2 regions of the Mesorhizobium sp. M0145 genome follow, and region 2 is predicted to be linked to the other one. Evidence: predicted binding sites of a transcription regulator. Region 2 holds the regulator's gene; the other holds the start of a gene.
The links. Region 2 encodes LexA, which represses DNA repair genes until DNA is damaged. Its sites were predicted from a motif close to TGTTCNNNNTGTGTTCNG; they were not measured.
Positions count from the first base shown of each region.

Region 1: NKJ28_RS20230 (single-stranded DNA-binding protein) is a predicted target of LexA. The motif match lies at 1,560-1,577, and genes of this name have one in related genera.

Region 1 is NZ_JAMYTK010000014.1:61,499-64,999, reverse strand. Features, by position in the region: gene NKJ28_RS20250 (ATP-dependent Clp protease proteolytic subunit) at 1-136, opposite strand, end outside; gene NKJ28_RS20245 (SRPBCC family protein) at 163-687, opposite strand; gene NKJ28_RS20240 (ArsR/SmtB family transcription factor) at 684-998, opposite strand; gene NKJ28_RS20235 (cupin domain-containing protein) at 1,081-1,470, opposite strand; gene NKJ28_RS20230 (single-stranded DNA-binding protein) at 1,678-2,190, shown strand; gene NKJ28_RS20225 (OsmC family protein) at 2,314-2,739, shown strand; gene NKJ28_RS20220 (MarC family protein) at 2,748-3,377, opposite strand; gene NKJ28_RS20215 (hypothetical protein) at 3,452-3,501, opposite strand, start outside.
Region 2 is NZ_JAMYTK010000013.1:160,803-164,303, forward strand. Features, by position in the region: gene kynU (kynureninase) at 1-465, opposite strand, end outside; gene lexA (transcriptional repressor LexA) at 914-1,648, shown strand; gene NKJ28_RS19820 (ComEC/Rec2 family competence protein) at 1,642-3,501, opposite strand, start outside.

The sequences.
Region 1 (3,501 bases), on a different contig from region 2:
CCGAGGTGCCGTCGTCGATCGCCCCGTTGATGAAGACGATGCGCTCGCGCAGCAGCCGCGAAAATATGTCGAAGGCACGTTCGCCGCGGCTCGACTGCTCGATCACCATCGGCACCAGATTGGCAAGGCCGCTCATCGGTTGTCTCCGTTGACTGTTGTCGTTCAGGCCGCGCGCAGGAAGAGGCGCGGGGTGTTTGCGGCGATCTGTTTGTGCCTGGGAGTGCGCGCTTCAAAGGAAAGCCGGCAACCGGCGCCTGCCATCGCGATCTCCGGCACTGCTGCCCGAGCAAAACCATCATGGACGATGCGCAGATGCGTGCCGCCGGAAACGGTGCGGTCGAGCGTAAAGGTGACGATGCTGTCCACTGGGCTGTCGTTCATTGCGCTGTCCAGGGGACTGCCGGGCGGCACCTGCGTATCGCCGGGCGCCGGCCGCTCCCGCCAGGAATAGCGCAGCAGCCGTCCGGGATCCGCGTCGAGGATTTCGCACTCGATCGGCGCATTCGGCGCTTTAAAGGCAAAGCGGTTGCCGATTTCGGGCTTGATGTCGTTCGGCATCATCCAGGCCGCGAGCAGGTCCGGCACCGTCAGCGCCCGCCACACCTTTTCCGGCGGTTCGGGCAGCTCGCACTCGAACTCGATCTTGTCTGCGGCCATTTCGGCGCGTTCTTTGCCTCGGCTGGTCATTGGTCCATGTCCTTCAAAACCGTCTTGAGCCTTTCGATGCGCTCTGGCCAGAACGCACGGTAGCGTTCGATCCAGCCGAGCAGCGGCGCAAGCCCCTTCGGATCGACGCGGTAATAGGCGTTGCGACCGGCCCGGCGCTCGACCACGAGGCCGGCGCCGCGCAGCACTGCGAGATGTTGCGATACCGCCGGCTGCGATACCGGTATGCCAGTGCGCAGTTCCGACACCGTCATCTCGCCGTCGGCGAGCCGCTCATAGACGGCGCGACGCGTTGGATCCGCTAGTGCCCGAAAAATGTCTGCTTCGATCATGGCGAAAGCATAAGTCAATACTTATCGGTTTGGCAAGCCGTGTTTTTTAAGACAGGCGGTGTTTTTTAAGACAGGCGAGGTTTTACAAACTCGCTGGAAGCCAGCGTCTCACCATGTCGGGGGATCCGTTGAACGTCGCCTCGAAAACTGGTGACGCGAGCACAGCATGAATATGAAGCAATTCGGAGCCGACGTTTCGGAAGCCATGTCGCCTGTGCGCGGCAACAACAAGCGACTGTCCGGCAGTCAAGACGAGATGCTCTTCGTCGATCCACATCTCGGCCCTGCCAGCGATGACGGTAAGCACTTCCTCGACCGGGTGCCAATGTGTCGGGGCGCCAACCGTGGGTTCGACCCATTGTTCAAATATGCAAAGTTGAGTTGCGCCGTTGCAGGCAGAGACATGCATGCGGGTCTTTACTCCCGTCCGCCATTCTTCTTGCGGCTGATCGTCATGCTCGACCATCTTCATTGAGTTCGCCTCGATCTCAGGTTCGTGGAAATTCGACGCCAAGACACTACTTGTTACTGACATCTATTGACAGCGCAGCGCCTGTACTATAGAACGAAAAGAGAACAAAAACGTTGTGGGAAAAGGCAGCGACGGCAGGCAGGGATTATCCATAGCCTGTAAGGTGCAGCGACAAAAATTGGTTTCGGATGAGCGCGGAGAAGTGTCATGGCGGGTAGCGTCAACAAGGTCATTCTGGTGGGCAACCTCGGGGCGGACCCTGAAATCCGCCGCCTGAATTCGGGTGACCCGGTCGTCAACATCCGCATCGCGACGTCGGAAAGCTGGCGCGACAAGACATCCGGAGAGCGCAAGGAAAAGACCGAGTGGCACAATGTCGTGATCTTCAACGACCAGATCGCCAAGGTGGCCGAGCAGTATCTGAAGAAGGGCATGAAGGTCTATGTCGAGGGCCAGCTGCAGACGCGCAAATGGCAGGACCAGACCGGCAATGACCGCTATACGACCGAAATCGTGTTGCAGAAATTCCGCGGCGAGCTGCAGATGCTCGATGCGCGGGGCGAGGGCGGCGGTCAGGTCGGCAACTATGCCGGTGGTGGTGCGAGCCGCGGTTCCGATTTCGGCCAGTCCGGCCCGGGCGAAAGTTTCAATCGCGGTGGCGCCAACAAGGGCGGCGGCGGTGGTTCGTCGCGCGAGCTAGACGACGAAATCCCGTTCTGATTTCTCGGGGCGGACTGCCCTTGCGGCGAAAAGCGCCGGCACCTTGGTCACGAAATGGCGTCCCGAAAATCTGTCTTGGATTTTCGGGACGTTGTGCGTTTGAGCGGTGAAAGGACGTATCAGGTGAAGGCAAGGGTCAAATGGGTCGAGGAGCGCACTTTCGTTGGCGAGTCCGCCAATGGGCACAAGCTGGTGCTAGGCACTGCGTTCGGGCCGGAGGGCAAGACGCCGGGGCCGAGCCCAATGGAACTGGTGCTGATCGGCACTGGCGGCTGCTCGGCCTATGACGTGGTCCATATCCTCGAAAAGGGGCGCGAGGCGGTCGAAGATTGCGTGGTCGAACTCGATGCCGACCGTGCAGAAGCCGATCCCAGGGTGTTCACCCGCATTCACATGCATTTTGTCGTCAAGGGCCGGGCGCTATCACACGACAAGGTGAAGCGGGCGATCGGGCTTTCGATCGACAAATACTGCTCGGCCTCGGCAATGATGGCCAAGACTGCCGAGATTACCCACGACTTCGAAGTCATTGAAACGACAGCGAAGTAGGGCTGTTCCTACGTCGCCATCAGCGCCTTGATGCCGTCGGCGACGAACTGTACGGCGAGCGCCGCCAGGATGACGCCGAGCAGCCTTGTCAGGATCGAACGGCCGGTTTGGCCGAGGATACGGTCGATGCGCTCTGACAGTACGAACACCAGGTAGGTGATGACGAGGCAGATGGCGATGATGCCGACAAGGGCTGTCTGCGCGCCCAAACCCTGAAACGAGCTTGAGAGCAGGACGGTCGCCGAAATCGCGCCGGGACCGGCAATGAGCGGGATCGCCAGCGGAAAGGCGGCGATGTTGTGGATCATGTCCCTGGTGATGGCGACGTCGCCGATCTTCTCCTTGCGGTCCTGCCGGCGCTCGAACACCATTTCGAAGGCGATGAAGAACAGCAGAAAGCCGCCGGCGACGCGGAAGGCCGGCAGAGTGATGCCGAAGACTGACAGGATCGACGCGCCGGCGATTGCGAACAACGCCATTACCAGGAAGGCGATGACCGAGGCGCGCACGGAGACCTGGTTGCGCTCCTCGCGGTTCATGCCGCGGGTCACGGCGAGGAAGAGCGGCGCAAGGCCGGGCGGATCGATCGTCACCAGTATGGTGACGAAGGCGTTGAACAGGCTGTCGAAGCTCGGCATGCTGACCCTCCCCGCCGGCAAAGCCGGATAACGGGATTGGTAGAGCAAAGCGGAGGCAGTGGAAACCATGCGGATCAGGGGCTGACGGCCCGGCGCGCCAGAAACTCGACTTCGAGACGCCAGG
Region 2 (3,501 bases):
CGGCGCGTCGACCCCCGAGAGGCGCAGCAGCGTATCTTTTCGCGTCGAAACCACACCCTCAGCTATGTAGAGGTCCGTCGGAAAACTATCGCCCTCGGCGACGATGACCTGCCGCTCCGGTCGCATTGCCATGGCGGCGTGCAGCAGCTTGTAGATGTTGACCGATGTCGTGTCGCAGACCACTGTCTGGCCGGCCGCGGCACCGATCAGGCGCCCGAGCTGGTCGCCAAGTTCAAGCGGCATGTTGAACCAGCCGGCCGTGTTCCATGCGCGGATGAGATCATGCGACCATTCTTCGGTCGCGGCCTTGTGCAGTTCATCGAAAGCGGCACGTGAAGCAGCTCCTAGCGAATTGCCGTCGAGATAGATCACTCCTTGCGGCAACACAAAGCGGTCGCGCATTGCGCGCAGCGGATCCGCGGCATCCATCGCCTTTATGGCCGCGAGATCGGGAATTCCTGTCATGATTTGTCTGCTCCCCCAAGATCCAACGCAACGCCGGACACGCATCGACTGTTCTTCCATTACCTGGTTATGCGCAGCAAGGCTCCACCGGCGAGAAGCAGCCTGACCAGGCGGTGGAAACCGGGACTTAACCGCGAGGTTGGCGTTTTGAGTTCGTTTCGTTCACGGTGCATTGACCAAACCGCACAGTCGATAGGGGTTCACTTCCGTGCCCTTTGCCGACCGACGGCCGATGCCAGTGCCGCCTTCTAGGAGGCCAGAAGGGCGCAAACGAAAGCAGAATCAAGGCGATGAGGCTCGCGGCGGTGAAAATGCGGTACGCCGGTAGGGGACGTCGTTTGTTTCCCAAGCCTTAACGCATTCATTAAACTTTAAACAGTTGCGGAACACAACTGGAACAGATAGTGTTTGTTCTGGGTTTGTTTTTCTGATTCTGTTGGGGGTCGCTATGCTGACACGCAAACAACACGAACTGCTTATGTTCATCCACGAAAGATTGAAGGAAAGCGGTATTCCGCCCTCCTTCGACGAGATGAAGGAGGCGCTCGACCTGGCTTCCAAATCGGGAATCCATCGGCTGATTACGGCGCTGGAGGAGCGCGGCTTCATTCGCCGTTTGCCCAACCGGGCCCGTGCGCTGGAGGTGCTGCGCCTGCCTGACTCGATCGCCCCCGGCCTCAATGCGGCACGCAAGTTCTCGCCGAGTGTCATCCAGGGTAGTCTTGGGCAAGGCGCCCCTCGGCAGGGCAAGCCGACATCGTCGCGCGTCCCTGCAGCCGGCAATGACGACGATGTCGTCGCCGCCGTTTCGATCCCGGTGATGGGCCGCATCGCCGCCGGTGTGCCGATCGACGCCATCCAGCACCAGACGCATTCGATTTCGGTGCCGCCGGATATGATCATGGGCGGCGAGCATTATGCGCTCGAGGTCAAAGGCGATTCGATGATCGAGGCCGGCATTTTCGACGGCGACACGGTGATCATCCGCAATGCCGATACGGCGAGCCCCGGTGAGATCGTGGTGGCACTGGTCGACGAGGAGGAAGCGACGCTGAAGCGGTTCCGCCGCAAGGGCGCCTCGATCGCCCTGGAAGCCGCCAATCCGGCCTACGAGACGCGCATCTTCGGACCAGACAGGGTCAAGGTGCAGGGCAAGCTCGTCGGACTGATCCGCCGCTACTGAGCTCCGCCCTTGGCACCGGCTTTGGGGTTGTCGGCCCTGCGGTATGGCGGCAGGCCCCGTGCCGCGCGTGAAAATTTCCGCTGCACGTGCCAGGGCCGGTATGATTTTTCGACCGCGAAACGGATTTCGGCGCGCGTTGCCGCTTGTGGATCGAAGTAGACGGCGGCACTTCCCGCGTGCGCCAGTTGCCGTTTGGTGACGACGAGGACCAGCCGGTCGTAGTAGCAGGGGTTATGGGCGGTGGCGTCGTCGATGACGATCAAGCTGGCAAAGGCGCAGGCTGGCCGCGCAGTATCGCGGTCCTTGGCTTGCGCGATGATCGCGCCGGATGGATGTCTGGCAAGGCAGAGGCCGTCCGTGCAAATGAACGGCATGCCCGGCGGTAGGTCGGCCGGATCGGCAATGTCGAATTGCGGGTCGTTCTTTCCAGGTGTTTCCGGCGCGACGATAGCCTCTGATGTGAGCGCGCGTTTCCAGTTGTCGATGGTGAACTCATTCGGGCGTGCCCGGTTGACCGCGAGTTCACCGCTGCCGATCGGCAGCGCGACCAGCCGTGCGTCCTCCGAGACCAATACGTCGGGTATGCGTGTCTGCGTTGTCGTCAGCAAGCCGGCGAGCGCAAAAGGAAGTGCCGCCAGCCGCAACCAGGTCGTCGCCATGCTGGCAATGACGAGGGCGATCGTCACCAGAAGGACGGATCTCAGCGAAATCAGCCCGACCGCATCGATCGGCGAGCGCTCCGATATCCACCCGGACAGGGCGATCATCGCCGTCAGCCCCTTGCCCATGACATAGAGGAAAGGGCCATCCGCACCGAACGGCATCGCCAGCGCGCTGAGAACGGCGAAGGGCATGACGACCAGTGAGACGATGGGCATGATGGCCAGATTGGCGAACAGGCTGAGCGGCGCCACGCGCTGGAAATGCCATATGGCGAAAAGCGCCGTGGCGCTCCCTGCAATGATCGAGGTCATCGCCAGACCGCACATGCCCAGCAGGACCTTTCGAGTGGCAAAGCGTAGCGGCGACAGCCGCGGCGGCGGCGTGGTGGCCCTGCCGGCGCGGTAATCGGACCAGCCTGCATAGGCGCCGACAAGGGCCGCCGTCGCGGCGAAGGACATCTGGAAACTCGGACCGACCACCTCGTGCGGCGACACCAGGATGACCGCGATGGCCGAGATCGCCAGGTTGCGCATGGTGAGCGCGGCCCGGTCGAACAGCACGGCGATAAGCATCACCGCCAGCATGATGAAGCTGCGTTCGGCCGCCACGACAATGCCGGAAAAGACGAGGTAGGCCGCAATCGAAAAAAGCGCGGCGGCCGCGGCATATTTCTTGACCGGCCGTCGCGATGAGAAATCGGGAAACAGCGCAAAGGCACCCCGCAGCAGCGCCATGATGGTGCCGGCGACCAACGCCATATGCAGCCCCGAGATGGAGATGATGTGGTAGATGCCGGTGCGCCGCATCGCTTCGTTGATCTCCTCGGGAATGCCGGCGCGCACGCCGACGATCAGCGCAGCAGCAATCTCGCCCTCGGCACCGCCGATGCGGCTGCGGATATGGTCGGCGATGGATTCGCGCGCGTCTTCGATCGCGGAAGAAAGCTGCGCGGCAAGCGGCATGCTGCCCGACGACACGACTTTCGGATTGCCGAGAAAAAAGCCGCTGCCGCCGATACCGGCGAAATAGCTGTCGAAGGAGAAATCATAGCTGTCGGGCCGCACCGGGCCGGTCGGCGGCAGCAGCCGCACATAGCCGGTGATCTCGGAACCGGCGGTCAGCTCAGCCGGTATCTTCATCGCCGAAACGCGGACCCGTTCCGGCATGTAGCGCAGTGTCGGCCTGGCGGT